DNA from 4 places in the Pseudoalteromonas sp. GCY genome. Region 2 is predicted to be linked to each of the others. Evidence: predicted binding sites of a transcription regulator. Region 2 holds the regulator's gene; each other region holds the start of a gene.
What was found. Region 2 encodes sigma-54, which starts transcription at its own class of promoters, with help from an activator protein. Its sites were predicted from a motif close to GTTGGCACGNNNNTNGNNT; they were not measured.

Region 1 (7,650 bases), on a different replicon from region 2:
TCAAATGCAAAATACGCTACCACGATTACAGGTAGCGCCAGCCACCACAGCTGAAATCTTTTGTTAGGTATTATTTTTCTGTCCATTTTGTCACTCTCTTGAGTTTAGGTTAGCCTAATAACTCAAGTTGCGTGCCAAACTAAAAAACAAATAAAAATCAAAAACATAAAATAATTCTATAGAATAATGGAACAAAAGAGTGTAAAAAAATTAAACACCTAGTGTACGATATCGTACAGTTTGATGAGGAAAGGAAATGTAATGACTATCAGCGATAAGGCAATTTTAGTTGTCGACGACAACAGCGAAATTCTCGTCGCCACGAGAATGTTGCTCAAACAATATTACAAAAAAGTCGTGACGCTAGATAATCCCCACGATATCGCTAAAACAATGTCGGAACAGGACTTTGCACTGATATTGCTCGACATGAATTTTACTCGAGAATCAACCTCCGGCGCCGAAGGATTCTACTGGCTAAAACAAATAAAAGCCTTGGATGAAGATGCCGTGGTTGTGCTCTTCACCGCCTATGGCGACCTCACGATGGCGGTGGATGCCATCAAACTTGGCGCCAACGATTTTGTCCTCAAGCCTTGGCAAAATGAAAAGCTACTCGCAACGGTTGCCAATTGCATCGAGCTGAGCGAACAACGGCAAAAGTCCAAGAAGCTCACGCAAATCGCACAAATTTCAATGGCAGCGCAAAACAAACCATTCGAGCATTTAATCGCCTCGAGTCCAGCAATGGAGCAAGTTTTTCAAACCATAGAAAAGGCTGCCAAAACCGATGCCAACGTCTTAATCTTAGGCGAAAGCGGCACTGGTAAAGAAGTCGTTGCCAGAGAGCTACATAAACAGTCTTTACGAAAAGACAATACTTTCATGTCTGTGGATATGGGCACGATCGCCAGCTCTTTGTTCGAAAGTGAATTGTTTGGCCATATGAAAGGCGCATTTACAGATGCGAAAAGCAATAAACCAGGTCGCTTTGAGCTTGCGGAATCTGGTACTTTGTTTTTGGATGAAATAGCCAATATTCCGCTTGAGTTACAGGGAAAGTTACTTACTGCGATTCAAAATCGAGTGGTTACACCAGTAGGTGGCTGCAAACAAATAGAGGTTGATCTGCGCCTTATCACCGCAACCAATATGAATTTGTATGACATGGTGCGCGAAGGCAGTTTTCGTCAGGACTTGTTATACCGCATTAATACCGTAGAGATCACACTTCCTGCACTACGAGATAGACCCCAAGATATTCCACTACTTATTGAGTTTTATGCTGATCTATACAGCAAAAAGTACAAGCTCGCGTGTAAAACGATCACCGACAAAATGATGGCTGATTTAGTCAAGTATCAATGGCCTGGTAACATCCGAGAATTACAACACTTGGTTGAACGCGCTGTTATTTTATCTGACTCAACCCAATTGCAGTTTCAGCTCGCCAGTCCAGCTGCAAGCTCAAAGGAGAGCGCAGGACTTCTTGGCACTTACAATCTCGCAGAAATAGAGCAGCACACCATAGAGCGGGCGGTTCGAGACTTTAAAGGAAATATCAGCCATGCGGCTAAAGCGCTTGGGATCACCCGAGCGTCACTGTACCGTAAAATGGAGAAGTATGATGTGGAATAATAGCCTCGTTCGCATGACCATTTTTCAACTCGCAGCCATTTTATTCGCCACACTTGGTGTGTTGGGCTTTCTCCACAGCTACGTCTTTTTGTTTAGTGGTTTATCCATTGCGATTGCAGTCCTATTCACAGTGCTGTCTATTGCCACACTGAAAAGACAAAAACAACAATTCGAAGAGGTGTTTACTGCGCTCAAGTATCAAGATGGCAGCTTTAGAATTGATAATAAGCACCCAATAAGTAAGCAAGCACTTACAACCTGTAACGAGCTTATTCAGAAAGCTCAGCAAGATAAAACCAAGCAGGCAGAGCTCGTCACCACTTACGAAACCATGCTACAACACATAGAAGCAGGTCTGATCCTTATCAAAAATGGCCACACCATTTTGATTTGTAATAACAGTGCAAAGCAATTATTGGATATTCGCGGCGCAGAGTCTGGACACTCACTACTTGCAGCACACCCAGAACTTGAACAAGCCAAAGTAGGTAGTCACATCGCCAAAGACTTACTATTTAAATATTTTACGTTTTCCAATCAAGGCAATCAGTACCAACTTTGGCTTTTCACCGCAATTTCAGAGCAGCTAGAGAGCACCCAAATCGAATCTTGGCAAAAGCTGATCCGAGTGCTTATCCATGAAATAGGAAACTCCGTCGCACCGATTTATTCGCTCTCAAATACGCTAGTTAATATCACCAATAATCAGTTAGCCGAAGCGGTGACAGACCAAGAACTTGTCGAAGACTATCTGCAAAGCCTGCAAGCGATTGGTATTAGAAGCCAGTCTTTACTTGGCTTTATAGATAACTACAGAAAGCTCACACATATTCCTGAACTTGACCTCCAACCGCTTGCGGTACAGACTTTATTTGACGACATTACGCCGCTGATAAAAAGCGACTTTAGTGACGCCAATATCACCCTACACTTTGACGTGACGCCCGCTGCGCTAAGCATTAATGTTGATAGAAAGATGATAGAGCAAGTGCTGCTCAATCTACTAAATAACGCCAAAGATGCCATGAAAAATAACAACCAAGAAAAAATAGTGACTGTATCAGCAACGATTAATCGCTACGGCAAATGTGAGATCAAAGTTGCTGATAACGGGGAAGGAATAGAGCCCAGCGCACTTGATAAAATATTCGTACCATTTTTTACCACAAAATCTCATGGCTCTGGAATTGGACTTGCACTCAGCCAGCAAATTATCCATCGCCACAAAGGGCGGATCAGCGCAACCTCTGAAGTAGGGAAAGGAAGCTGCTTTAGTGTCTTGCTTTAGTGCTTTTCTTTTTGTTAAAGAAAAATAGCAACAACAAGGAATTAGTCATGAAACTTCCACTTATCGATAACGCCGAGGCAGAGTATATTCCAGCGTTTCTTACCAAGGCAGAAAGCCATTCACTGTATCAGTGGTTAATCAAGCACTGTGATTTATCTCAGCCTGAAATCATCACCTTGCCTAACGGTGAAAATACAGAGATTAGACCCTGGAAAATGATGTTTGTAGAGCCAAGGCTCGAAGATCCAGCGGTGTTTCCTAGCTATCATGGTAGACGCCAAGCTTGGCCTGATTTGATTGCATTGATACAGCAGCGATTACAGACTCAAATAGGTATCGAATTTAGCGTCTGTGTCTGTATTTTTTATCCAGATGGTGAAGAGTATATGGACTTTCACAGTGATCTGTCCGCATTTGGGCCAACTAATGTTATCGCTTCTCTGAGCTTAGGTGCCGAGCGCTTGTTTCAAGTTCGTCATCAAGAAAATCCCGATGAGAAATTTGAACAGCAGCTAGAAGACGGTTCGTTATTCATCATGGGAAATGGCTTTCAAACGCAGTTCCAACATGCCGTACCTCCTGCACCTAAAGAGATTGGTGCTAGATTCAATCTGACCTTTAGGCAGTTTACTTGGCCCAATATTACGTAGGTGAACGATGAAAGTGGGGTTTTATCAATTTGCAGTCAACTATGGCGACCCTCAGTGCAACCGGACAACCATAGAAAAAACTTTATCACAGGCTGACTTTGATCTCATCGTCTTACCCGAATTATGTACTTCAGGTAGCCTCTTTCTTTGCCACACTCATATGGAGGAAATGGCAGAGGAGTTATCCAACAGCACAACTATCAGCCTGCTTCAATCTATCGCACAACAGCAACACGGTACTATTATTGCTGGCATCATTGAAAAGGCAGGCTGTGAGCACTTTAATAGTGCTGCTATAGTGGGCCCAGAAGGGATTGTTGGCGTACATCGCAAGATTTTTTTAGCGCCGCCCGATAAGCGCTTTTTTCAATCAGGTAATGCATTCAAAGTGCACGAAGTAATGGGTATTAAAGTGGGTATTTTATTATGCTACGACATCTGGTTTGAAGAGGGGCTGACGCAACTCACCGAGCAGGGCGTACAGCTCATTGTGAACCCTTCAAATTATTGTGGCGAAGACAGCCTTGATACAATCATAAAACAAGCCAAGAAGTATAAAGTCCATATTATGTCAGCCAATCGCCTAGGAATGGACCACTGCAATGACACGGGAATTCAATTTATCGGCCAAAGCCTTCTTGTGAACCCTAATGGCGAGGTACTTATACTCGGCGATGCTAAGGAGCAGCTTATCACAACCGAAATAGACTTCTTGACCCCGTCATAAAGGTAACGAGAATTATCACCGTCAGAAGCTGCTCAATTTTGGTTTTGCATCCACTGCAATTCTTGATATTATCGCAACTCGTTGGGGAGTAGCCTGCTTCCAATGCTCGGAAGAGTTCGTATCAACATAATTGGCCACATGCCATGGTGCGGACACCTCTCGGTTGGCGAGACCATCGATATATCCATGCCTGTGGTCGGGCGTGTGGATGTATCGTGGACTCAAATCGCCCGACCGGAGCAATGTAAATGAATTTCGTCACCCTGCTACTGTTAGCATATGCCATGTCTACCGATGCGTTTGCCGCTGCAATCGGTAAAGGCGCTAGCCTAAAATCACCTCGGCTTACCGAAGCCATAAAAATCGGCCTCATTTTTGGGGTTATTGAAGCTAGTACACCACTGATTGGTTGGTTAATAGGACAATCTGCAGCTGGTTATGTCGAGGCTTGGGATCACTGGATTGCCTTTTTCTTACTGTTAGGACTTGGCGCCCATATGATTTATGAGAGTCTCAAGGGTGATGACGATGCGCCAACACAACACGCAAAACAACCTTGGTTAAAAACCATTATCACAGCGTTTGGCACCAGTATTGATGCAATGGCTGTCGGTGTCAGTCTCGCATTTGTTGATGTGAATATATGGCTCGCCGCTGCGCTCATCGGCCTTGCCACCACCATGATGGTAACAATTGGTGTGATGATTGGGCATTCGGCTGGAAAGTTTCTTGGTAGTCGAGCTGAAACCTTTGGTGGAGTGATCTTAATCTGTGTGGGAACTTGGTTGCTATATAGCCACCTTTCGATTTAATCGCAAAAAGAGCGGTATATTTACCGCTCACTTACTTAATACCCTTTACGTTAGGGCTAATGGCTTTTAAGCCTTTTTAATCGCTTTTTTCAGCTTTTTGATTTTCGCTTCATGCTTTTCAATCTTTGCTTTACGCGCTTTCAGCTCTTTTTTAAGCGCTTTAACATCGCTTTTCTTCGCCATAACTAATCTCCTTTGGTTGTTTTGCGAACACCTACTACCATAGCAAAGTGACTGACAATATCAAACTACACCTGCGTTACCCGCCATATAAGAGTGGTAATTTTGACCAAATACTATTTTTTGCAACTAAATATTAGTAAATAAATAGACCAAATCGATATTATAAAATACTAACCATTTGTTTTATATGTGATTTAATATTGGCTTGGTTGTTGCTACTCTAACCACAAATCAAGAGAACGGAACCAACCATATGTCTGTACCATTAAAAGATAGACCTCTCGAATCCGTCAGGGAAGAGGTGATTGACCAGTTAATTCTAAATTACAGCCACGGTGAGCTTTCGGCTGATGCATTCGAGAGACGATTAGATCAAGCATACGACCTGAACGAACAAGAACAAATTGCAGCACTTAGTGCTGATTTACCGCTCAAGTCGGATGCAAGATATCACAGCGAAAAAGCAGCTCGTTTGGGTCCAAAATTTACCTCAAGCCTAGATGGTGCTGAGGCAATAAGCATTACCTCTATACTTAGTTCCAACCATCGCAGTGGCGAGTGGGTCGTACCTAAAGAGATCCACCTAAAAAACTACCTTGGCAGCTTGGAACTAGATTTTAGCAACGCAATTTTTAGTCACCCTGAAGTACATATTTATATAGATTGCATTTTAGGCAGTGACGAAATTTTTGTACCAGACACGGTCGATGTCGTCACCGATATTCGTAATATTATGGGTTCAGTAGAAAACACAAGAAATACGCTTGCATCTGCAGGGCAGGTGAAACAGCGTCCACGAATTTATATTCACGGCAGAATGATTTTGGGTAGCATTGAAGTTAGTGTAAAGCGCTCGATTAAAGCACAAATAAAGCAATTTGCCGACGGCCTTAAATCCCTATTTAGTGACGGCACGAAATCCAAAAGCTGAAGCTTAATAAAAAAACCCCTTGGCATCAAGTTCAGGGGTTTTTTATTATCCGAATAGCAGAGTAAACTTTTTACTTCTCTACAGGAAAGCCTCTATCACGCATCAGCGCCTCAACTTCAGCGTCACGACCTCTAAACTTGCGATACGCTTGTGCTGGATCCATTGAGTTGCGAACTGAGAATAGGTAATCCACTAAACGCTGTGCAACGTCTTTGTCGTAGAAGCCACCTGGCGCTTCTGCAAACGCTTCTGCTGCATCAGAAGTTAATACCTCAGCCCACAGGTAACCGTAGTAACCCGCTGAATAACCTTCACCTGAGAATACGTGACCAAAGTGAGTAGTGCGGTGACGCATCACTACCTCGTCCGGCATGCCGAGCGCACCTAACTGAGACTTTTCGAATGCAACAGGGTCGCCAATCTTGTCAGGATCTGTGGTATGGAAAAGCATATCCATGATAGCCGAGCCAAGGTATTCAGTCGTCGCGAAGCCTTGGTTAAAGGTTGCTGACTTCTTGATTTTCTCGATTAGCGCTTTAGGCATAGGTTTGCCTGTTTTATAGTGAACTAAGTAACGATTGATCACCTCGTCCGTTGCCAACCAACGCTCCAATAACTGAGATTGGAACTCGGTGTAGTCGCGCACGCCAGAGTTTGAACTTGGGTACTTCACGTTTGATGAAAGCGCATGCAGCGCGTGACCAAACTCGTGGAAATAGGTTTCTGCATCTGACCAAGAAATCAAGGTCGCTTCACCTTCTGGTGCTTTCACAAAGTTTGAGTTGTTTGAGCTAAGCACATTTGTTTTGCCATCAAATGTTGTATGGCTACGATATGATAAGGCCCACGCACCTGAGCGTTTACCTTTACGTGCGAACGGGTCTAAATACCAAAGGCCGATATTATCACCTGTGGTTTTGTCAGTTACTTCCCAAACACGAACGTCAGGGTGGAATACAGGCACCGAGCCCTTAGGCACTTCGGTGAACTCAAAGTTAAACAAACGGCCTGCAACATAGAACATTGCTTCACGCAGATTGTCTAGCTGTAAATAGGCTTTAACTTCGTTTGAATCCAATTGATATTTAGCTTGGCGAACCTTCTCGGCGTAGAAACGGTAATCCCATGGCTTGATGGTGATATCAGCGCCTTCTTTGTCGGCGATCGCTTGCATGTCAGCAACTTCTTCTTTCACGCGTGCAATTGCTGCTGGCCACACTTTTTTCATCAGCGCCATCGCGTTTTCAGGCTTTTTCGCCATGCGATCTTCAAGACGCCACTGCGCGTAATTATCGTAACCCAGTAAGTTAACGCGCTCATGTCTAAGCGTTAAGATGTCAGAGATAATCGCTTTGTTGTCGTACTCACCACCGTTGTTGCCGCGGTTATAGTAGTTGTTCCATACTTTCTCGCGTAACTCA
Region 2 (7,650 bases):
TTGGTTTAACTATCGTGGCCATGGGTTCTTCAGCACCAGAAATGATGGTTGCTGCGCAAGCCGCTCTTGCAGATAAAACAGACACCGCCGTGGGCAATGCCATAGGTTCTAACATCGCCAATATCTTACTCGTTTTGGGTCTCACCGCGTTATTAAGGCCACTCTCCGTTGGCTCTGGTATTTTGCGCCGCGAAATGCCGCTGTTAGTCATCGTTTCATTGGCAGCTTGGTACATCGTTAGTGATAACCACTTTAGTTTCGTAGAAGGTGTTTTATTATTAGTCGGTTTCGCCGCTTTTCTTCTTGCACTTATCATTATCACCAAGCGTGGTGGTGGAGATAATGATGACCCATTTGTAAGTGAAGCCTGTGAAGAAGTACCAAATAATATTCCAACTCAAAAAGCCGTTTTCTGGTTAATCGTGGGTATGATTTTACTGCCCATTAGCGCGGACTATCTCGTTGGCGCTGCGGTTGATATCGCCAAATATTTTGGCATGAGTGACCTGCTAATAGGATTAACCATTATCGCCGTTGGTACTAGTTTACCCGAGCTTGCAGCTTGTGTTGCTGGCGTACTAAAGAAGGAGGACGATCTAGCGCTTGGCAATATTATTGGTTCGAACATCTTTAATATATTGGCAGTGCTATCAATTGCTGGGATCATTAACCCATCCGTCCTCGACGCCAATATTGCGTCACGTGATATATTTATTATGCTTGGCGCGACACTGCTGCTTATCCTAATGAGCCTCAGCTTAACAGGTCAGCGCCGCATCAACCGCTTGGAAGGTGGCATACTTGTCGCAAGCTTCGTCGGTTATATTTACTACATCATTTAAGGAAGCCTTGTGACAACGAACCCATTTATTGATTCTGCAAATCAAGTTTTTGCTACCGAACTTGCAGCAATAGAAGAAGTGCAACAGTTTGTTGATCAGCAATTTGTAAAAGCCTGTGAAATTATGTTTGGCTGTCAAGGTCGCATCATCGTGATTGGCATGGGTAAGTCCGGCCACATCGGTAACAAAATCGCAGCGACACTCGCAAGTACTGGCAGCCCAGCATTTTTTGTTCATCCAGGAGAAGCAAGTCACGGCGACTTGGGTATGATCACCAAAGATGATGTGGTTTTGATGATCTCCAACTCAGGGGAAACCCAAGAGGTGATCTCTATCCTGCCTGTGATTAAGCGTTTAGGTGCCCCGGTAATCTCTATGACGGGCAACCCGAGCTCTACAATGGCTCGTAATGCAACGGTCCATCTTTGTGTCAAAGTATCAAAAGAAGCGTGCCCACTAGGACTTGCACCCACGGCCAGCACCACAGCAACGCTAGTGATGGGTGATGCGCTCGCGGTTGCGCTACTTGAAGCCAGAGGCTTTACGGCTGATGATTTTGCACTTTCCCACCCCGGTGGTAGTTTGGGAAGGCGTCTACTACTAACCGTTGCTGATGTCATGCATCAAGGGGATGCAATCCCTATGGTCAATAGTCATTGCACAGTTAAAGAAGCTTTATTTGAAATGTCAACTAAAAGTTTAGGTATGACGGCAATCGTAGATGAAAGCTCGCAATTACAAGGTATTTTTACCGATGGCGACTTGCGCCGTATTATTGAACAAAAGGTCGATATTCACACCACCCCAATCACGCAAGTTATGACGGCTAAAAGTACGACAGCACGCGCCGATATGCTCGCAGCAGAGGTACTCAATATCATGGAAACCAAACGAATTAATGGCTTGATTGTGGTAAACGAAAACAACATACCGGTTGGCGCCTTGAATACGCAAGATTTACTTAGAGCGGGGGTGCTGTAATGCAATTTGAAGATTTATATCAGACGATTTCAACTGAAGCTTGGGAAAAAGCGAAACAAATCAAATTATTGATTTGCGATATTGATGGCGTATTCTCAGATGGCCGTATATACCTTGGTAATAATGGTGAAGAACTGAAAGCATTTAATACCAAAGATGGGTTTGGTATTAAGGCCTTGATTGATAGTGGTATCGAAGTCGCCGTTATCACAGGTAGGCATTCACAAATAGTTCAGCAACGCATGACTAGTTTAAATGTAACTTACATTTACCAAGGCCAAGAAAACAAGTTAGTGGCATATGATGAACTGAAGACTAAGCTCAACCTTAGTGATGACGAAATTGCATATATTGGTGATGACGGTCCAGACCTACCCGTAATGGAACGAGTCGGTTTTGCCGTTGCCGTCAATGATGCACATCCTCTTGTTAAACATATCGCCCATTACACGACCTTGATGCCTGGTGGTTTTGGTGCTGTGAGAGAATTGACTGATCTTCTAATGCTCAGCCAAAATCACTTACTGACTTCCAAAGGATCAAGTACATGACCGTATTGCGTGTCATCTTACTCATTGTTTTCGCTTCTTTAATGGTATGGATGTGGTCGCCCATGTTTAATCCATCAGAGGCGGATCCAGCAAAAGAAGATGAACCGTTAGCTAAGCCCGATTATGTTGCAACCACGCTTCAGCAAACGACCTATAGTGAAAATGGCTTATTAAACTATCAGGTAACTGCTGATAAGATGGAGTTGTATCAAGATCTTGGCTTTAGTCACTTTGAAAAGCCCATTTTCACCTTATATAACGGTGAACAGAATTGGCAAATAAGTGCATTAGAAGCAACACTGTACGAAAACAATACCTTGATATTAGAAGGCAATGTGCTGGCAAAGAATTTAACGCCTAACGCCATGATCACCGATATCAATGCCGATAATGTAAGAGTTGAAATTAAGCAAAAATTGATGAAATCGGAACACCCTGTCGTTATCACGGGTCCTAGTCTTAGGATCACAGGTAAAGGACTGCATGCGGATCTACAAAAGCAAGTGATCGAGCTCATCAACCACACAAAGACAATTTATTATGACCAGTAAAATCATTAACAAACTAGTTTTCATAGGCTTGCTTGCAAGTTCTACTCTAGCAGTTGCTGCAGAACAAAATGAAGTCATTATTGATGCTGGCCGTCAGCAAGCTCAACTGCAAAGCAACATCGGTATTTTTGAACAGAATGTTGTTATTATTCATGGCAACAGAAAAATAAATGCCGATCGCCTAGAAGTCCACCGACGCGCGGAGCTTGGTACTAACAAGCAACTGCTTGTTGCAACTGGCAGCCCTGCTATTTTCAGTGAACGTCAACCTGATGGTAATTTGCTAGAAGCCAAAGCAAAAGAAATTCGTTACGACGTTGCGAAAGGCACCTTAGTCATTTCTGGCGATGCGGAAATCAATCAAACTGGGCAAAAAATCAATGCACAAGTCATCACCTATGACATTGAAAAGCAATTGATCAGTGCTGAGCGCTCAGACCAAGAAGATTCCCGTGTAAGAACCATCCTTGTTCCTGTAGATGACAAAAAAGACGCAAAAGATAAAAAAGCGCAGGAAGAAGGTAACAATCAATGAGCGAGCTCAAAGCAACTGGTTTAGCAAAGAGTTATAAAGGCCGTCAGGTCGTCAAAAATGTTGGCTTAAGTGTTCAAGCTGGCAGCATTGTAGGCTTATTGGGCCCAAATGGCGCAGGTAAAACTACCACCTTTTATATGATTGTAGGGTTAGTACCAAGCGACAAAGGTTTTATTCAGATTGATGACGAAGATATCACTTTGCTACCGATGCACAGCCGCGCGCGACTTGGTATTGGCTATCTACCGCAAGAGTCTTCAATCTTTAGAAAACTCACGGTCTATCAAAATTTGATGGCGATTTTAGAAACTCGAAAAGACTTATCTAAAGTTGAAAGAGAAGCTGAACTCAACGAGTTACTGGATGAGTTTAATATTCAACACATTCGCGACTCACAGGGCATGGCATTGTCGGGAGGCGAAAGAAGACGCGTAGAAATCGCTCGCGCTTTAGCCGCTAATCCTAAGTTTATCTTGTTAGATGAACCTTTTGCTGGTGTTGATCCTATTTCGGTGTTAGATATAAAGACAATCATAGAGCACCTAAAAAACCGCGGTATCGGTGTGCTTATCACCGATCATAATGTTAGAGAAACACTGGACGTATGTGAAAAAGCCTACATCGTTTCACACGGTGAGTTAATCGCTGCAGGCACGCCAGAACATGTTTTGGCAGATCAAACCGTAAGAGATGTCTACCTAGGCGAACAATTCAAGCTATAGTTAAGACGTAGTATTAATAACTGTTAAAAAGGATTGTTAGAGATACATGAGGCAATCATTACAGCTGCGCATGGGGCAGCAACTTACAATGACTCCACAGCTGCAACAAGCCATTCGCTTGCTGCAGCTTAGTACATTGGATCTGCAACAAGAAATACAAGAAGCATTAGACAGCAATCCATTGTTAGAAGTGGAAGAAGGTGATAATACTGACGGCGAAAACGCTGACCAACATAGTCAAGAAAAGAGCAGTGCTGACGACAATCAAGATTCAGGCGATGAAGCGCAGGTTAGTGACTATGAGATAGACTCAGATACCGCCATGAGCAAAGACACTGTGAGCGATGACCTTGCCATGGATGTCACTTGGGACGAGTATATGAGTGCAGCACCCGCTGCAAGCTCAGGCCCACTTCCCGATGACGATAATGTTTATCAAGGGGAAACCTCTGAATCTCTCCACGACTATCTCATGTGGCAACTTGAGCTGACGCCATTTAGTCCAACAGATAGAGCTATTGCGATTGCGATTATTGAAGCGGTCGACCTGTCAGGCATTTTAACACTGTCTTGCGAAGACATTTTAGAAAGCATTAATGATGAAAGTAGCGAAGAGCCTATTGAGCTGGATGAAGTCGAAGCCGTGCTCAAACGTATTCAGCTTTTCGACCCTGTCGGTATCGCAGCGCGTAGTTTACAAGAATGCTTGTGTATTCAGCTAAATCAATTCGCCCCAGATACGCCATGGATTGCCGAAACGAAAATGATCCTGACAGAGCATATCGACTTGCTTGCCAGCCGTGACTATCGAACTTTGGCAAAGAAAACGCGCCTTAAAGAAGCCGATCTCAAAGAGGTCATGACGTTAATTCATAGCCTTAACCCAAAACCAGCTGCAAGCATTATTCATGAAGAGCCTGAATATGTGATCCCTGATGTATCGGTGAAAAAAGTAAAAGGTCGTTGGGTCGTAGAGCTAAATCCTGATGCTATGCCTAAAATAAGAGTAAATGACCATTATGCTGCGATGTCTAGAACGGCGAAATCCAGTACGGATAGTCAGTTTATTCGCTCACATTTACAAGAAGCAAAGTGGTTTATTAAAAGCTTAGAAAGCCGAAATGATACTTTATTAAAAGTTACCAATTGCATTGTGCAACAACAACAGGCATTCTTTGAACATGGCCCCGAAGCAATGCGCCCTATGGTGCTAAATGATGTTGCTGAAATGGTTGAGATGCATGAGTCCACAATTTCCCGTGTGACAACACAAAAATACATGCATACACCTCGGGGAATATTTGAGCTGAAGTATTTCTTCTCTAGCCATGTAAGTACAGAAAATGGAGGTGAGTGCTCCTCTACAGCAATTAGAGCACTTATCAAAAAGCTGGTAGCTGCAGAAAATACCGCTAAGCCATTGAGTGACAGCAAAATTGCAGATATCTTAGCTGAGCAAGGAATTAAGGTAGCGAGACGCACGATTGCAAAATATCGTGAATCCCTAGCCATTCCACCGTCAAATCAGCGTAAAAGCTTGATATAAGACGTAAAACCCAAGAAGGAAAAATGCTTATGCAACTAAATCTAACTGGTCGCCATGTAGAAATTACTGACTCATTAAGAGACTATGTCACCAACAAGTTTGCGAAGCTAGAAAGGCACTTTGATCATATCAATAATGTGCATGTGATCCTTGATGTCGAGAAGCTAGTACAAAAAGCAGAAGCAACATTACACGTAAACGGCGGCGAGCTATTTGCATCAACAGAGCATCAAGATATGTATGCCGCAATTGATGGCCTTATCGACAAGCTAGATCGTCAAGTTATTAAACACAAAGAGAAGCTTACTCGACACTAAGATGAAATTAAGTGAATTAGTGAACAAGGACTGCAGTAAAGCTGCGGTCCTTTTTAATAGCAAAAAACGTATTTTAGAATACATCAGCGAACTGGCTCATAGCCAAATTCCAAATACCAGTCAGCATGCTATCTTGGACGCCTTAATGGCGCGAGAGAAATTAGGCAGCACAGGGATCGGTAAAGGCATTGCCATTCCCCATGGTCGACTTGAAGGTTTGGATAAAATCCTTGCAATGGTACTTGTCAGCGAGCAAGGGATCCAGTTTGAAGCCATAGATAAGCAGCCTGTCGATATTTTTGTCGCGTTCATCGTACCCGAAGGTGATAATCGACAGCACCTGAAGACCTTAGCGGCGATTGCTGATACACTCAAAGACAAGTCTTTTTGCAAAATGCTTAGGCAAGCAAAAAGTGACGATGAGTTATATGCAGTGATCCAAGGTGAACTTGATGAGTGATGAAGAAAAAGGACTCGAGCTTATCATTATCAGTGGCCGCTCAGGCTCTGGTAAATCTGTAGCGCTTCGAGTATTGGAAGACTTAGGCTACTATTGTGTAGATAACATTCCAGTCAATTTGCTGCCGTCTTTAGTCCGCAGTGTTTCAGACAACTATAATAAAATTGCAGTGAGCATTGATGTTAGAAACTTGCCTAAAGAACAGGACGAGTTTAATGACATTCTTGAATACTTACCCGGCTTCGCCAAACCTACCCTGTTTTATTTAGACAGTGACGATCAAACCCTGATAAAACGCTTCTCAGAAACTCGCCGTTTGCACCCTCTTTCACTGCATAATCTTCCATTAGACGTTGCGATAAAGAAAGAACGGGAATTGTTAGACGTGTTGATCACTCGCGCTGATTTTCTCATTGATACTACAGGCCTGAGCGTTCATCAACTTGCAGAAGATATCCGCGAAAAAATCTTAGGTAAAAAAGACAAACAACTCATTATAACTTTTGAATCTTTCGGCTTTAAACACGGCATCCCAAAACAAGCGGATTACGTTTTTGATGCGCGCTTTTTACCCAATCCACATTGGGAGCCTGAGCTTAAGCCGCTAACGGGCCTAGATCAGCCAGTCAAAGACTATTTGTCGAGTCACAGCATCGTGCAAAAGTTTACTTGGCAGATCCAAACCTTTGTACAAACTTGGTTACCACACTTAGAGCGAAACAATCGCAGCTATCTAACGATCGCAATAGGATGTACTGGTGGACAGCATCGCTCAGTATACTTAGCGCAAACCATTGGTGAGCGTTTTGCTAAAACCCATCCTAACGTCAAAATTCGTCACCGTGAGCAAGAGGGGTAAATGTTAGAAAATACGTTTTTAATCCAGAACAAACTCGGTCTGCACGCTCGAGCGGCGACAGTTCTTGCTCAGTTAGCGACCCAATTTGATGCTGAAGTGACCTTATATCAAGGAGACAAAAGTGCTGCTGCTGACAGCGTACTAGCACTGTTGTTACTTGAAAGCAGTCAGGGAAAAGAGGTGCGAGTTGTCTGCGAAGGTCCTGATGCTCAGTATGCACTAGACGCCATTGGTGGACTAATAGAAAATAAATTTAATGAATCCGAGTAACTTGGACTGTAATCAC
Region 3 (7,650 bases), 1.8 Mb from region 2:
TTGTTGGCTCTCTTCTATCTAATTGTGAATATCAATAAGCTAAATGATTTACTACGCCAACTACTCATTGCGGCATCACATTTGGCTTTCAAAAACTCTAGCATAATGCTGTATATAAAAACAGTGTCAATAAATTGATATTGTTAAGCATTGCATAACTCTATGTTTTAAATGAAATATAAAGTTGGATCGTTTTTTGCTTTTATCCATTGAGTTTATTTTTAAGAGAGCGGAAAAATGGCATTAGCACATGTTATTAATCCACAATTTGTACCAACGACGAATCGCTACAATCCCTGTTTGCTGCAAGAAGCCTACGTCGGTGAATTAAGCGACCTTAGGCAGCAGGCGAGTTGGTTAAGCCATCTTGTTGATACTATGCCTGCAGGTGTCGTGGTACTTGATGGTCAAGGTATGATTGCCAAGGCAAATCAAATCGCGATGGATATGTTGGGTGAACCACTCGAAGGTGAAAAGTGGTTTAGCGTTATTCAGCGTTCATTTCGACCACAGCAGGACGATGGTCATGAAGTCTCTCTTAAAGATGGCAGAAGAATTAAGTTAGATATTACCGCGCTAACACCGGAACCTGGGCAACTCATTTTGATGACAGATCTTACCGAGACGCGCCGGCTCCAAAGTCGTGTTGCGCATATGCAAAGATTAAGTGCGTTAGGAAAAATGGTTGCTTCACTGGCGCACCAAGTGCGTACACCGTTATCGGCTGCGATGTTATATGGTGCAAATCTCGGTGCAGCTAACCTTCCTTCGGCTTCTCGAGAAAAGTTTCACGATAAGTTGATGTCCCGGCTAAAAGACTTAGAAAGCCAAGTTAATGACATGCTGTTGTTCGCTAAAAGCGGTGAACAACAAGTGGTTGAGCGAGTGTCAATGCAACAGTTATTGAGTGAAGTCAAAGCGGGTGCTGACGCTATGGTTGAGCTTAACCAAGCAAAGTTGGAAGCATTTTTACCTGAGCCAGATATCGAAATATTAGGTAATCGCACTGCGCTTGCAAGTGCGATCCAAAACCTGATCCACAACAGTATTCAAATAATTGGCAGTGCGGCACACATTGAACTAAATGCAGAGCGCGAGCCGTGTGGCGAGTATGTACGTATCTCAGTTGTTGATAATGGTCCTGGCATTGATGAAACCTTAGTAGACAAGTTGTTTGAACCATTTTTTACAACTAAGTCGCAGGGGACTGGGCTAGGACTTGCGGTGGTTAATTCGGTCGCTAACGCGCACAAAGGGTTTGCGCAGGCAGACAATGTTGAAGGTAAGGGCGCGCGTTTTAGCTTGGTACTACCACTAATTGAGGCGGAGGAACTATGAGTAACAGAGTTTTAGTTGTTGAAGATGATGCTGGTTTAAGAGAAGCACTCATCGATACATTGCAGCTTTCAAATATCGAGTGCGTAGAAGCAAGTTGTGCGGAACAAGCCGTTTTATTGCTAAAGCAGGAAACCTTTTCTTTGGTGGTGAGTGATGTGCAAATGGGTGCCATGAGTGGGCTTGACTTGTTAAAGACCATTAAACTCAACTATCCCGAATTACCGGTATTGATGATGACAGCATACGCGACCATTGATGATGCGGTTGAAGCGATGAGATTGGGTGCCATCGATTATATGGCTAAGCCGTTTGCGCCTGAAGTATTGCTCAATATGGTTGGACGTTATCTACCTGAGAAGGAAAAAGAGACAGATGGCCCCATTGTTGCCGATCCCAAGAGTATTAAACTACTTGAACTGGCTGCAAAAGTAGCGAGGTCGGATGCCAGCGTGATGGTACTTGGACCAAGCGGTTCAGGTAAAGAAGTGTTGGCTCGCTATATTCACGATAAATCCGACAGAGCAGACGAGCCCTTTATCGCAATTAACTGCGCTGCAATCCCAGAAAATATGCTCGAAGCGACTCTATTTGGTTACGAAAAGGGGGCGTTTACAGGTGCCATTCAGGCGTGTCCTGGAAAATTTGAGCAAGCACAAAAGGGAACGATTTTGCTTGATGAGATCACAGAGATGGATTTGGGATTACAAGCAAAATTACTTCGCGTGTTACAAGAGCGCGAGGTAGAGCGTCTAGGCAGTAGAAAAACCATTTCACTGGACGTCAGAGTGCTAGCAACCAGTAACCGCGATTTAAAAGAAGCGGTGGATGATGGCGTATTTAGAGAAGATTTATATTATCGCCTCAATGTTTTCCCGCTAGAGTGGTTGCCACTGAAAGACAGAGCGGGTGATATCGCGGTGTTAGCTGAGCATTTGTTGGTAAGGCATACGCAAAAAGCAGGCAAGCCAACACCTATATTAAGCAGTGACGCAAAGCGTAAGCTTAGTTCGCACAGTTGGCCTGGAAACGTAAGAGAGCTAGACAACGTTATTCAACGTGCCCTGATTTTGTTCCAAGGTAATGAAATTCAAGAAGATGATATTTTTATCGAAAACTTCTCGCCTATGGCTTTGATTGAGTCAGCACCACTTGTAAATCATGAAGCATCAGCTTTATTGGAGCGCTCGCAAGGTGATGATGAGATCATTAACTATAAAGATGAGTTACAGGATAAAGAACACCAAATTATTTTAGATACGTTGGCAAAGTTTAATGGTAAACGTAAAGAGGTAGCGGAGGTATTGGGTATGAGTCCTCGCACACTTCGCTATAAGCTGGCAAAAATGCGAGATTTAGGGATTGCACTACCTGCTTAACCTAAGTTACCTGAGCTTAAAAACAATGAGTTAGCTCATTCCTTATCCAAACCTCAGGTTAAGTTTTATCTGTTAATTCAAATTTAATTAGGTGCTTAAAGGTCTGCAGATCTTAGGCACCTTACTTTCACTTCTATTGCTGCCAATTTTTCGTCATGCTAAAAACCTTCCAACACACTGAAAATTAACGATTTTAAGTTGGCACGTTTTCTGCTTTATTACAGGTAACTAAGAGTTATTTTGAGTAAAGCATCATGAAAGTACAATCATCAGCGCTATTTCAAGAAATGCAGGCAATGGCTGCAGAAGCGACGAGAAACACACAGCCATCAGTGCAGCCGGTTAAGACGGCAGCATCTTCGTCGGCTCAGTTTGGCGATTTACTCTCAGACGCAATTAATACAGTTCATGGCTTACAACAAGAAGCGAAACAAAAAGTCACCGCAGTTGAAATGGGTGACAGAAGCGTTTCTCTTGCAGAAGCCATGATAGCGAAACAAAAATCGTCGGTCGCTTTTGAGGCAACAGTGCAAGTTCGTAATAAACTTGTTGAGGCCTATAAAGAAATCATGAGCATGCCAGTTTAATTGAGTGACTGTGGAGAGTAATCGTGGCTACTAATCAATCAACAGATCTTACGCTTTCCGACGCAGCGCTGAATAATGACAGCGGTTCGGATGAGCAACAAGAGCAAAAATCAGGCTACTTCAGTGCGCTAAGCGGTGTTGATATGTTGCGCCAGGTTACTCTGGTTATTGCCCTTGCTATTTGTTTAGCAATCGCAATCTTTATTATCATTTGGGCGCGCCAACCAGATATGCGCCCACTTGGTAAATATCCAACAGAGGAACTCGTCGAAACATTAGACTTTTTAGATCAACAGAAAATTGAATACCAACTCGATGGTAATACCATTTTAGTCGCTGAGTCGGACTATCAAGACATTAAACTACGTATGGCGCGTGACGGCTTTACCCAATCACCTAGTTCTGGCACCGATATTCTGATGCAGGATATGGGCTTTGGTGTTAGCCAACGTCTTGAAAGAGAACGCTTAAAACATAGCCGTGAGCAACAACTTGCGAGAACAATTGAAGAGTTACAAGACGTAAACCGTGCAAAAGTATTACTTGCAATACCAAAAGAAAACGTCTTTGCACGTCGCGAGAAAAAGCCCTCAGCAACCGTAGTTATTACCCTTAAACGTGGTAAAACGCTTGGCGGCGAGGAGGTTGATTCAATTGTAGACATCGTAGCATCAGCGGTACAAGGTTTAGAGCCTTCACGCGTGACCGTAACGGATCAAAACGGTCGTCTACTCAACTCAGGCTCTCAAGATTCTTTGGCTGCGCGCTCTAGAAAAGAGTATGAAATAGAACGTAAGCGTGAACAAGAATACCTAGAAAAAATTGATAGCATCCTGATCCCAACCGTGGGTCTTGGTAACTTTACTGCGCAGGTTGACTTAACGATGGACTTCAGTGCGGTTGAAGAAACGCAAAAACGTTATAACCCAGATTTACCTGCGGTTCGCAGCGAAACAACGTATGAAGAAAATAATATTGGTGGTTTGGCGGTTGGTATTCCAGGAGCACTCACCAATCAACCACCAACAAACTCGAATATCCCAGAGATTGCGGGTCAAGGTGGCAATGGTCAAAGCGCTACACCAAGTAGTAATCAAAAAGAAGCAACACGTAACTATGAATTAGATACCACTATCAGCCATAAACGTCAGCAAACGGGAGTCATTCGTCGGATCAGCGTAAGTGTGGCTGTTGACTACCTATCTAAGCCCGATGCTGAAGGTAATATGGCGATGGTGCCGCGCACGCAAGAAGAATTAAACAACATCCGCCGCTTGCTACAAGGTGGAGTAGGTTTTGATATGCAGCGTGGCGACGCACTGGAAGTAGTAACGGTACCGTTCGTACGTGAAGACCTCACTGAGATGCAAGAGATACCGCTTTGGGAGCAAGACTGGTTCCAAAAGACAATCCGCCTCGCAGCAGGTACCTTAGTTATCATAGTGCTAATCTTAGCGGTAGTAAGACCTATGCTTAAACGTCTAATTTACCCAGATGATACGCTTGAAGACTTTGATGAAGATGCGTTGACCAGTGGTGTAGATTTAGGTGACAGTACACTAGATATGTTAAATAACGAATTCGATGAGTCTGCTATTGGCTTCTCTTCTGACGGTAGATTACAATTGCCAGACTTGCATGGCGACGAGGACTTACTAAAAGCAGTACGTGCTCTAGTTGCTAACGAACCAGAACTCTCATCACAAGTTGTGAAAGCGTGGTTGACAGAAGATGACTGATAAAGAACAAAAACAATTGCCTGCGGCCTTTGATGTTGACAAGTTAGATGGCGTCGACAAGGCAGCCATCTTACTGCTCAGTTTAACTGAAGAAGATGCAGCTCAAATTTTAAAACATTTAGAGCCTAAGCAAGTGCAAAAGGTCGGTATGGCAATGGCCTCCATGGATGACCTATCTCAGGCTAAAATTGCAGCTGTGCACAATTTGTTTATCGAACAAATTCAAAGTTTTAGTACAATTGGTTTCCAATCCGAAGATTTCATTAAGAAGGCGCTAACCGCAGCACTTGGTGAAGACAAAGCGGCAAGTCTTATTGACCAAATCGTTATGGGCTCTGGTGCAAAAGGGTTGGATTCGTTGAAGTGGATGGACTCGAAGCAAGTTGCCAATATTATCCGCAACGAGCACCCGCAGATCCAAACTATTGTATTGTCTTATCTCGAGCCTGAGCAATCCGCCGAGATTTTGTCACAGTTTCCAGAGAAAGTACGCTTAGATTTAACAATGCGTATTGCAAACTTAGAAGAAGTACAACCGGCGGCACTGCAAGAGCTTAACGAGATCATGGAGAAACAGTTCGCTGGTCAAGCTGGTGCACAAGCGGCGAAAATGGGTGGCTTAAAAGCCGCTGCAGATATCATGAACTACTTAGATACCAATATTGAAGGTCAGTTGATGGATTCAATCCGAGAACATGACGAAGAAATGTCGCAACAAATTCAAGATCTCATGTTCGTGTTTGAAAACTTGATGGATGTAGAAGATAGAGGTATCCAAGCAATTCTCCGTGAAGTACAGCAAGACGTACTGATGAAAGCAATTAAAGGCGCGGATGAATCCTTAAAAGAAAAGATCATGAAGAATATGTCTAAGCGTGCTGCTGAGATGATGCTTGATGACCTTGAAGCTATGCCTCCAGTGCGGATCAGTGAAGTAGAAGCAGCACAAAAAGAAATTCTGGCGACGGCTAGGCGCTTAGCTGACTCAGGTGAAATTATGCTCGGCGGCGGCGGTGGCGAGGAGTTCCTATAAATCATGGTCGATAAAAAGTTGTATAAAGGCCGCCCAGTTAGCACCGAAGCGTTGGATGAGCTACTAGAAAACTGGCCCATTCCAGATGTTACGGATAAGCCAGAAAAATTCCGCGGTCGCTCGACCGCATTCGGTACACCGCTTGAAGAGCTATACAGTAAAAAGCAGGCACACCCAGAACCTCAGCCACAAGAACCAGAGTTTCCAACTTTGACCATCGAAGAGTTAGAGCAGATCCGTCAAGATGCCTACGACGAAGGAATTAAACAAGGTCATGAGCAGGGCTATATAGAAGGCTTTGACAAAGGGGTTTCTGAAGGTAAAGAAGCCGGTTATAAAGAAGGCGTAGAAATAGGTAAAGAAAAGGGACTTGAGGAAGCACAACCGCTTATTGAAGAGAGGATGAAGGCGCTATCCACTATTCTAGATGGCATGCAAACGCCACTGAAAAAGGTTGATGATGAGTGTGAAAAGCAGCTGATTGTACTTGTCAATTTATTGGCGGAGCAGGTTATTTTTAAAGAGCTTAAGACCACGCCTGAACTCATTTTAAACGCGTTGAAAAAAGCAATGGACGCGCTGCCTGTCAAAGATCAAACAGTACGCATCCATCTGCATCCAGAAGATTTAGCCTTAGTGCAGGCCATGTACGGCGAAGAACATATACAATCACAGCATTGGCAGTTACTTCCAGAGCCGACGTTGGACAGAGGTGGCTGCGAGGTGAAAACGCCACAGTCATCCATTGATATGACGCTTAAGAACCGTATTAGCGAAGTGTTGGAATCATTTTTGCAAGATAGCGGTATAAACCAATAATACTGCACTGTTATCTAGATAAACGAAGCAATAAAATCAGGATAACGATGCCTTCCTAAGGTAATTGCGAAAATGTCGACATCTGCTGCTATGAGCGAGCGCATCAGTAAGTATCAGAAATTTATCAAACCATACGGGGTTGCGGTTGCAGGCAGCCTCACCCGTGTGGTTGGCCTCACCCTTGAAGCTAGGGGGCTAAGTGCTCCCGTCGGCAGCCAATGTAAAATCGAGACGCTGGGCGGTTTTATTGATGCAGAAGTCATCGGTTTCAATCAAGAAACGCTTTACCTTATGCCAAACGATCATATTACAGGCGTCCTTCCTGGAGCGCGAGTGATCCCAAAAGTCAAGGATGCTGGATTACCTGTCGGAATGAGTCTACTTGGTCGCGTGGTTGATGGACTTGGTAGGCCACTAGATGGCCTTGGTGCCATTGACGCTGAGAAATACCTGAAATTTGCCGCAGCGCCCATTAACCCACTTGCAAGGCGTCCAATCGACTCACCAATGGATGTAGGTGTACGCGCGATAAATTCGATCGTGACAGTGGGTCAAGGCCAACGTATGGGTCTATTTGCAGGGAGTGGTGTGGGTAAATCGGTATTGCTTGGCATGATGACGCGAGGCAGTGAGGCGGATGTTATCGTCGTTGGCTTGGTCGGTGAACGTGGTCGTGAGGTGAAAGAATTTATCGATGAGATTTTGGGAGTCGAGGGTAGACGCCGCTCCGTAGTGGTTGCCGCTCCCGCCGATGCCTC
Region 4 (7,650 bases), 550 kb from region 2:
TGAGACAAGAAAGACTCAGGCACAAAGGTTTGTACTAACGCAGCAAAGAATAAACCAATAAGTAGCCAAACCGCGGTGTCGGACAGTAATTGATTACAGCTGAACTTAACAGCTTCTACAATTTTGCCAAAAACCCCTTGGTTTTCAGGTACGGGGGCTGGCTCACAACAGCTTGTCGTGACTGATGAAGCATCGCAACAACTGGTTACGACAGGCTCAGTAGTATCACAACAAGACATATTCGCCCCTGCCATTGCTAATTGCGGGCCAGCAGGCGCACAGCAGCTTGAGCTTACTTTTGCGGTTTCCACTTTAGTGCTGGCGCAACAGCTATCATGGCTGTGATGCTTTTCAGCAGGCTTTGGCTCTGGGTGATGATTAGCGTCACAACAACCGCTAGTCGCGCTTGGTTCCTCTGAGGTATTAAGGTGCTTTAGTGGCACAGGCTTATCGTCTTTCTCACTGCCAACGAGCAACCCAGCCGCAATTGCACTAACCACAGCCGCAATTGGCCTAATTATCGCCATAAAAGGACCAAGTAGCACATAAGAAACTGAGATAGAATCCACTCCAGTTTCAGGCGTTGAGACTAAAAATGCGGTTGTCGCACTTTTCGAGCCCCCTGCTCTTCTCAGTCCCACCGCAGCAGGAATAACGCCGCAAGAGCAAAGCGGCATAGGTGCCCCAATCAGCGCTGCCTTTATCGTCGTCCAAAACCCTTCTTTCCCTAAATGCTTTTGCAACAAATCTTTTGGAATAAATACATTAAGTAACCCGGCCAATATTAGGCCAAGCAGTAACCACGGGGCAGATACTAAAAATAGCTGCCAAAAATTTACTATCAGTTCATTCATCGATAGCCTCCAAGGCCGTTAAAATCGAGCAGCTCACTGCCGCTTCCTTACCGCCGCAGCATTGCTCTGCTAGCGTCGATAACGATTGTTCAAATTTTTGTAACTCAGCGATCCGCGCTCTCACTAAATCCCGTTTAGTAATAGTCAGCGTTTTCACTTCTTCGCAACTATGCTGATGCTTTTCAAACTTTATCTTCAGCAAGTCTTGCACTTCTTTGAGGCTAAACCCCACTTCCTTCGCGCGAAGAATAAAGCGCATTTGCTTTTCACTTTGCTCATCAAACAACCGATACCCGCCCTCGCTCCTTGTGCAAGGGTGTAGGAGATCGTTTGCTTCATAATACCTTAACGTGTCAGTTGATACGTTAAGCCGCTTTGCCAGCTCACCAATCTTTACCACTTTACACTCCCAAGTCCTGAAGATTATCCTAGTCGACATCACAAGTATAAACCTTGGAGTTAACTCCAAAGTCAAGAAAAGGATAAAAATAATGCAAATCGTGGTATTAGACGCTAAAACTCTCGCAGGAACCGATCTTTCCCCCATTGCCGAACTAGGCACATTAACGTCTTACGACACCACATCCAGAGATGACATCATCACGCGCTGTAAAGATGCAACAGTCATCATCACCAATAAAGTACAGTTAACTGAAGAAGCAATCGCGGCGTTACCGCAATTACAACTAATTTGTGTTGCAGCCACAGGCGTCAACAACATCGACTTAGCAGCCGCAAAAGCCCATCAAATTGCGGTCGCAAATGTGGCTGGTTATTCAACCCCTTCTGTAGTGCAGCACACCTTTACTATGCTTGGTAACTTAATGACAAATATTCATCGTTATCAGCAAGACTGCCATGCAGGGCTTTGGCAGCAAAGTGACATGTTTTGTCGTTTGGACTACAGCATCAACGAAATTGCAGGCAAAAACTTTGTGATAGTAGGCCATGGAACATTAGGAGAAGCCGTTGCAAAAGTCGCACAAGCATTTGGGGCTCAGGTAATTGTTGCCGAACGTAGAGGCGTAAATGAGGTTAGAGCAGGACGAATGGCTTTTGAAGAAGCACTGCGTATTGCAGATATTGTATCGATTCACTGCCCGCTTACCGCTGAAACAGAAAACCTGATTGCGAGTGCTGAATTCGCCCTACTTCCAAATCATGCTTATCTTATTAACACCGCAAGAGGCGGAATAGTCAATGAGCAAGCGTTGGTGGATGCACTAACTAACAAGCAAATAGCTGGTGCTGCTGTGGATGTCCTCACTCAAGAGCCGGCACAAGCAAGCAATCCACTCGTTCAATACCAAGGTGAGAACTTGCTTTTGACGCCGCATACGGCATGGGCGAGTAAAGAAGCCATCGAACGTTTAGTCAGCGAAATTGCCATTAATATTGAAAATTTTGTGGCAGGTACAACAAGAAACCGAGTGGTCTAGATTATTGTTTTAGTGAGTGATATAGCTAAATGTTAGTAAAAATCATCAAATACAAACTGTTCAAAAATCAACAACAGACTGATATTTATGAACTTTATTAGTTGGCAAAAAGTTTGCAACTCTTGTGATGATTCAAGCAAAAAATAAATGGCTGTTTGCATTATTTGCTCAGCAACAAAATTAAAAAGGAAAACAACAATGAAAAAATTAATGTTAGTGGCTGCGCTTAGCTCTACTCTATTATCAGGCTGTATCGTTGCCGTATCCGACGGTGAAGTAGAGCACGGTTGGGCTTCTGAATACAACTCGTCTAACTGGGAACATAAACAGCGTAAAAATCGTGAAAAGATTGCCAACCTTGAAATGGGCGCGTCTTACTCATCAGTAAAAGACATGTTTACAACCCCTGATTTTAGCGAGTTGGTGTCAAAAGACGGCGACAACTATCAAGTGCTGTACTATGCAACCAACAGTAAACACTCAGACGGCAAAGTAACAAAAGATGAGTGCACGCCATTGGTATTCAAAAACAACCAACTTGTTGGCTTTGGCGACAACGCCCTAAAGCAAATTCAGTAAGACTTTATCGCACCAAGGATGGTGAATAATGCGGATATGCATTCGCTCCTGCATATGGCTTTAGATATTTATAGCGCTTTAATAAATACCGTGCTTTGCTGTTTTTGTGCAGCGGCAAGGGCACTATCTGCCATTTTTATCAGCTCACTAAGCTCACTACTACAGTGATTTTCAATATGAACTGCACCAATGCTAACGCTCACATGAGCACATATGGGTGAGGCAATATGGGGGATTTTTAACGCATTAACCGAGTCATGCAACGCTTCTGCTATCTCATTAATTACATCAATATTATGCTGAGTTAGCACCAACGCAAAACGAGTACCATCAAAACGGCCAACAAATAAAGAACGTCGGGTTGCGCCTTCTTCTAGCGCTTTGGCGACCTTAAATAAACAATCATCACCGTGCATGTAGCCATAATGCTCATTAAACGTTTTAAAATAGTCCACCTCAACCAGCATAACGGTAAACGCACTGCCATCAGCTTTTGCGCTTTCTAATGCCGATTTCATAGCTTCATCTAGATATCTACGATTGGGCAACTCCGTTAAACCATCGATAGAGGCTAGCTTTTCTAGCAGGTCATTTTTCTTTTTTATTGCTAAATGGTTTTTGATTCTGGCTTTTACAATCAAAGGGTTAAAAGGTTTAGTAATATAATCCACGGCCCCTAACTCCAAACCTCTTGCTTCATCTTTAAAGCTCACACTACCGGAGATCACGACAACGGGAATACCGTAAGTGCTCGCATCCTTTTTTAGGCACTCTAAAACAGAAAATCCAGCGCCGTCAGCCATTAACACATCTAAAATAATAAGGTCTGGTTTGCTTGCTTTTAGTTCATCAATACATAACTTAGTGTCAGTGCTATGGGATAACCGATAGCCGTCACCTAATGTATTACTTAGGACCATCTTATTTATTGGGTCATCATCAATAATAAAAATGTGCTCAGCTTGCTGCATCTTATGACGCTACCTTTTTAGCTCGATAAAGCACACCACCTGTGAAAGTGCATTTGTTAACACATCCAAGTCAGTGCGATTTGTTATTGTTGTGATCGTTTTGCTTTGCGTTTCAAGGTCTTTTGCAACTTTCGCTAGTCGCTTAAAGCCCAAACCTGCTGCAGCGCCCTTAATTCCATGTGCTAATTCAAATAATGCTGAACCTTGCTCTATTTCAGCAACCTGTTCTAGGTAATCATGGCAAAGTTTAGCAAATTTATCTAACATTGTTTGCAAAAACGTTTCATTTTGCATCATTTGCGATAAAGCAAACTCATAATCAAAAAAAGCTTCTTCTGTTTTATCTGACTGGAAAATATTACTTGCCAATGCCTTGCACGCCTGTGTGCTATTAATTGGTTTTACCAAATAATCATTCATGCCAACGGCTGTGGCTTTCGCCCGCTCTTCTTTACTTGCATTGGCGGTCAAGGCAATAACGGGTAGCTCAGTTTCAGACCACACGGCTCTGATCTGCTTGGTCGCTTGATAGCCATCAATGTTTGGCATATGGATATCCATCAGGATGATGTCGGGTTGCAGTGAGCGGCAAACTTCCTCAATATGTTCAGCGCTTTGTAGCCCTATTGTAGAAATACCATTCTGCTTCAACATATTTTCAGTAATATCTAAATTTAAGTTGTTATCGTCGACCACCAAACAAAGCGCACCGGCAACCTGCATACACACGTTGTCGACGGTTTGCGTCATATGGGCAAATTCAGCAAGCCAAGTATAAGCTGATTGGTAAAACACACTTTGATTAAGCGCAATATGGTTACTTTGCTCAGGAAATTCCCCTTCACAATGTAGTAGTAATGCAGTATTTTCAGGTAGCGAATAAGCGGGGTCAAGCGCTGCTTCTGGTGGAATTACAATAATAGACTTGTCGAGCATCGCATGCATCGCGTGCAATCGCTCAACAGATAAAGGTTCTGCGAGACCTGCAAAATAGCTTGGTAAGCTATGCGCTTCGGTGGTGAGACAATAAACTTCTTTGTGACTATCCACAACTGGGCAAGCGCCTTTATCTAGCACCAATTCGAAGAAAAAGCAGCTTCCTTCGTTCGGGGTTGAGTTAACCGCAATATCGCCACCTAAGAGTGCAACTTCTTGCTTCACAATCGCAAGCCCCAAACCAATGCCCTCGTGACGACGTGTGAAGCTTTCATCACCTTGGGTAAATGCATCAAAAAGGTGTTCAATCTCTTGCGCTTTGATCCCAACTCCAGTGTCCCAAACAGCAAACTTTATGGTTTGTTTTGCAGCTCTATCATTAACTAACGTTACCTTCAAACCAACCTTACCATGATTGGTATACTTTACGGCGTTACCAAGCAGGTTTACTAAGATTTGCTTTACCTTATCTTCATCACTGTAAAGGTAAGGCCAAACTTGAGGGCCGACCTGTAACTCAAATTCCAAACCTTTTTGTATACATAAAGGCTTAATCAGTGATTCTATCGTGGTAAATACATGGCAGGTTTGAAATGTCTCGTATTGAATTGTGCCTTGATGACTTTCTACTTTGGCAAACTCTAAAATACTGTTGAGCATGGTAAGCAGCTCATTTGCAGCCCCAGAAAGCTGCTGTAATTTTTTATTCTGAACTCGAGTCAGCGCCTCACTTTTGATCATATCCGCCAGACCTAATATGGCATTAATTGGCGTTCTAATTTCATGGCTGATATTCGCGATAAAGCGGCTTTTTGCAAGCGTTGCGCGCTCAGCATCTTGCTTCGCTAACAGCAGACCAGTGATATTTTGAATATGGATCACGTAATACTTAGGGCGCTTATTTTTATCCCAAACTAAAGAAATACTCAATTGTAACCAGCGGTGCTTACCCGACTGTGAAATCATGTGTTCAACGACTTTCTTTTGCTCCTTTAATAGCCCAGCCAAGACAGGCTTTAGCTCTTGCCAGTTTTGTTCATCAAACAGGCGTTCCAGCTGCTTTTCTCCCGTATTCTTATCAAGTGACAAGTAACGTTTGGCAGCCTTGTTCATCTCCAAAATTTTACCGCTAATCGCAGCTAAAATAACGCCATTAGGTGCAAACTCAGTCGCTGCCCTAAAGTTTTCTTCAGAGTCTCTTAGGGCATTATATGCCTCTTGTGCAGCGGTAATATCTCTCGCAACCCCCAAACAACCGATGAGCTTTCCAGTTTCCGATTTCAATGGCGTGATAGTCAAAAAGTAGGTATTCGCCCCAAGGACAAAGTTAGTTGCCACTTGTTCTTGCGAGCGCTCCATCGCCGCTTCTTGCTCAAGTAATATGGTTAATCCAGATGTCACTTCAGGTTGTGTTTTCGCAACCAAATCCGACTTATCAACCCCCATAAACTCTTCAAACGCGCGATTACAGCCTATGAATGAACCGTCTATATTTTTGAAATAGATAATATCGGGTACAGAGTCAAGCACTGCATTAAGTAAAGCCGCTTGACGCTCTTTTGCCTCAAAGCTTTGCTTTAATGCCTGTTGTTTTCGCTTAATTTCGTCATCGAGTTCTTGATTATGTTGCTTAAGGGCATGCATTAAGCGCGATTTTTGCTCCACCACCTGCTTGATTTGTATAAACCAAGGTTGCCATTCTGAGGGAATGGGATAGTTTAAAGTGGCTTGTGGTGTATGCTCTTGCAAAGATAGATAATTCACAAAATGCTTTAAAGGTCGGACAAATATTTGTCCGCTTAACCACACAATAGTCACAAAGGTAAAAAGAATAAAAAACAGTAATAGTGCAAGTTCGAGCAAGATCTCCCGCTGTAGCGGAGCGGCAAACTGCTCATAGCTTTCATGATAGTTTAAACTGATAGGCTCTTTGGCGGGTTTTGCAATAAAGTGCAGTCCATACTGCCAAGGTGCTGATGAATTTACAAGCCCATCGTGGTCGTGATCATAGCGTTCCCCCGCGATAATCTCATCACTTTGGTTTTTAAATTCCATCGTACCCTCTAAGGAGCCGATGTTTAACAACCACCTATCAATAATATCGCTATCATAGATCATCAATACATGAGCGTTATCCACCGTTGATAGTTTCTTACCGAGCGCGAACATTTGTCTATCGAAAAACTTCACGGGTGGACCAACGACTATATTGCCCAAGCTAAAGTCGGGTTCGAACTTACCTTGAACTAGCCGCGTGATGAAGTGGCTGCTTGAGGCTTCTCGACGCTTTACATACGCAAAGCCGTCATCTTCTATGTATGCGACCGCATACAATCCACCTTGCAACGCGAGCGCGGCATCAAAAGCGGTATTAAGCGACAATACGGTTTGCCATCGTTTAGTGGCAAAAAGCGCTTCACTGACTTGCCCACGACCAACAATCTCTCCACCATTGTTTGGTAACGCATGATAATAATGTTCAGGGTGTTGCTCTATATCTTCTAACCACTCTGGTGGCTTTTGAAAAGAAATGGGCTGCGCTAGGTTAACGGCGATACTATCAAGAACAACATGTGCAGCATAAAACTCTTGTTTCAGCTGCTGAGAAACATATTCATACTGACCAAAACGTACTTTGTACTGGCGTTCGAGTTTAATTTGATAGAGATGGTAAGCTAAGACGAGGACAAGTAGGATGGGTATTATTACCGCCACTAAAATTCCCTTTCGGTAACTTTTTAGTGGTAAAAATTCTTTTGTCGCATCCATTTACTGGCTCGTTCCCGTTTGCACACAGTGTTAGCAAAAGAGTAACGAGCCAGTCGGCTCAAGGCAAGTTATAAATTTTCTTCAGCAAAACTTGCCAAGCGG

Region 1: JJQ94_RS04790 (LiaF domain-containing protein) is a predicted target of sigma-54. The motif match lies at 5,498-5,516, and genes of this name have one in related genera.
Region 3: fliE (flagellar hook-basal body complex protein FliE) is a predicted target of sigma-54. The motif match lies at 2,912-2,930, and genes of this name have one in related genera.
Region 4: JJQ94_RS19760 (DUF3192 domain-containing protein) is a predicted target of sigma-54. The motif match lies at 2,394-2,412, and genes of this name have one in related genera.

The regions. Positions count from the first base shown of each region.
Region 1 covers NZ_CP068022.1:1,171,256-1,178,905, forward strand. The annotation lists gene JJQ94_RS04760 (efflux RND transporter periplasmic adaptor subunit) at 1-86, opposite strand, end outside; gene JJQ94_RS04765 (sigma-54-dependent transcriptional regulator) at 262-1,638, shown strand; gene JJQ94_RS04770 (sensor histidine kinase) at 1,625-2,926, shown strand; gene JJQ94_RS04775 (alpha-ketoglutarate-dependent dioxygenase AlkB) at 2,974-3,576, shown strand; gene JJQ94_RS04780 (nitrilase-related carbon-nitrogen hydrolase) at 3,584-4,303, shown strand; yybP-ykoY riboswitch at 4,375-4,544, shown strand; gene JJQ94_RS04785 (manganese efflux pump MntP) at 4,552-5,115, shown strand; gene JJQ94_RS04790 (LiaF domain-containing protein) at 5,552-6,229, shown strand; gene JJQ94_RS04795 (M3 family metallopeptidase) at 6,300-7,650, opposite strand, start outside.
Region 2 covers NZ_CP068023.1:3,762,723-3,770,372, forward strand. The annotation lists gene JJQ94_RS22320 (calcium/sodium antiporter) at 1-842, shown strand, start outside; gene JJQ94_RS22325 (KpsF/GutQ family sugar-phosphate isomerase) at 852-1,823, shown strand; gene kdsC (3-deoxy-manno-octulosonate-8-phosphatase KdsC) at 1,823-2,374, shown strand; gene lptC (LPS export ABC transporter periplasmic protein LptC) at 2,371-2,925, shown strand; gene lptA (lipopolysaccharide transport periplasmic protein LptA) at 2,915-3,460, shown strand; gene lptB (LPS export ABC transporter ATP-binding protein) at 3,457-4,182, shown strand; gene JJQ94_RS22350 (RNA polymerase factor sigma-54) at 4,229-5,728, shown strand; gene hpf (ribosome hibernation promoting factor) at 5,758-6,045, shown strand; gene ptsN (PTS IIA-like nitrogen regulatory protein PtsN) at 6,047-6,505, shown strand; gene rapZ (RNase adapter RapZ) at 6,498-7,364, shown strand; gene JJQ94_RS22370 (HPr family phosphocarrier protein) at 7,365-7,634, shown strand.
Region 3 covers NZ_CP068023.1:1,390,232-1,397,881, forward strand. The annotation lists gene JJQ94_RS11285 (DNA-3-methyladenine glycosylase I) at 1-1, opposite strand, end outside; gene JJQ94_RS11290 (sensor histidine kinase) at 238-1,338, shown strand; gene JJQ94_RS11295 (sigma-54-dependent transcriptional regulator) at 1,335-2,714, shown strand; gene fliE (flagellar hook-basal body complex protein FliE) at 2,969-3,301, shown strand; gene fliF (flagellar basal-body MS-ring/collar protein FliF) at 3,322-5,040, shown strand; gene fliG (flagellar motor switch protein FliG) at 5,033-6,073, shown strand; gene fliH (flagellar assembly protein FliH) at 6,077-6,892, shown strand; gene fliI (flagellar protein export ATPase FliI) at 6,965-7,650, shown strand, end outside.
Region 4 covers NZ_CP068023.1:3,208,525-3,216,174, forward strand. The annotation lists gene JJQ94_RS19745 (SO_0444 family Cu/Zn efflux transporter) at 1-854, opposite strand, end outside; gene zntR (Zn(2+)-responsive transcriptional regulator) at 847-1,254, opposite strand; gene JJQ94_RS19755 (D-2-hydroxyacid dehydrogenase) at 1,346-2,293, shown strand; gene JJQ94_RS19760 (DUF3192 domain-containing protein) at 2,492-2,872, shown strand; gene JJQ94_RS19765 (GGDEF domain-containing response regulator) at 2,941-3,843, opposite strand; gene JJQ94_RS19770 (hybrid sensor histidine kinase/response regulator) at 3,853-7,494, opposite strand; gene JJQ94_RS19775 (PhoH family protein) at 7,617-7,650, opposite strand, start outside.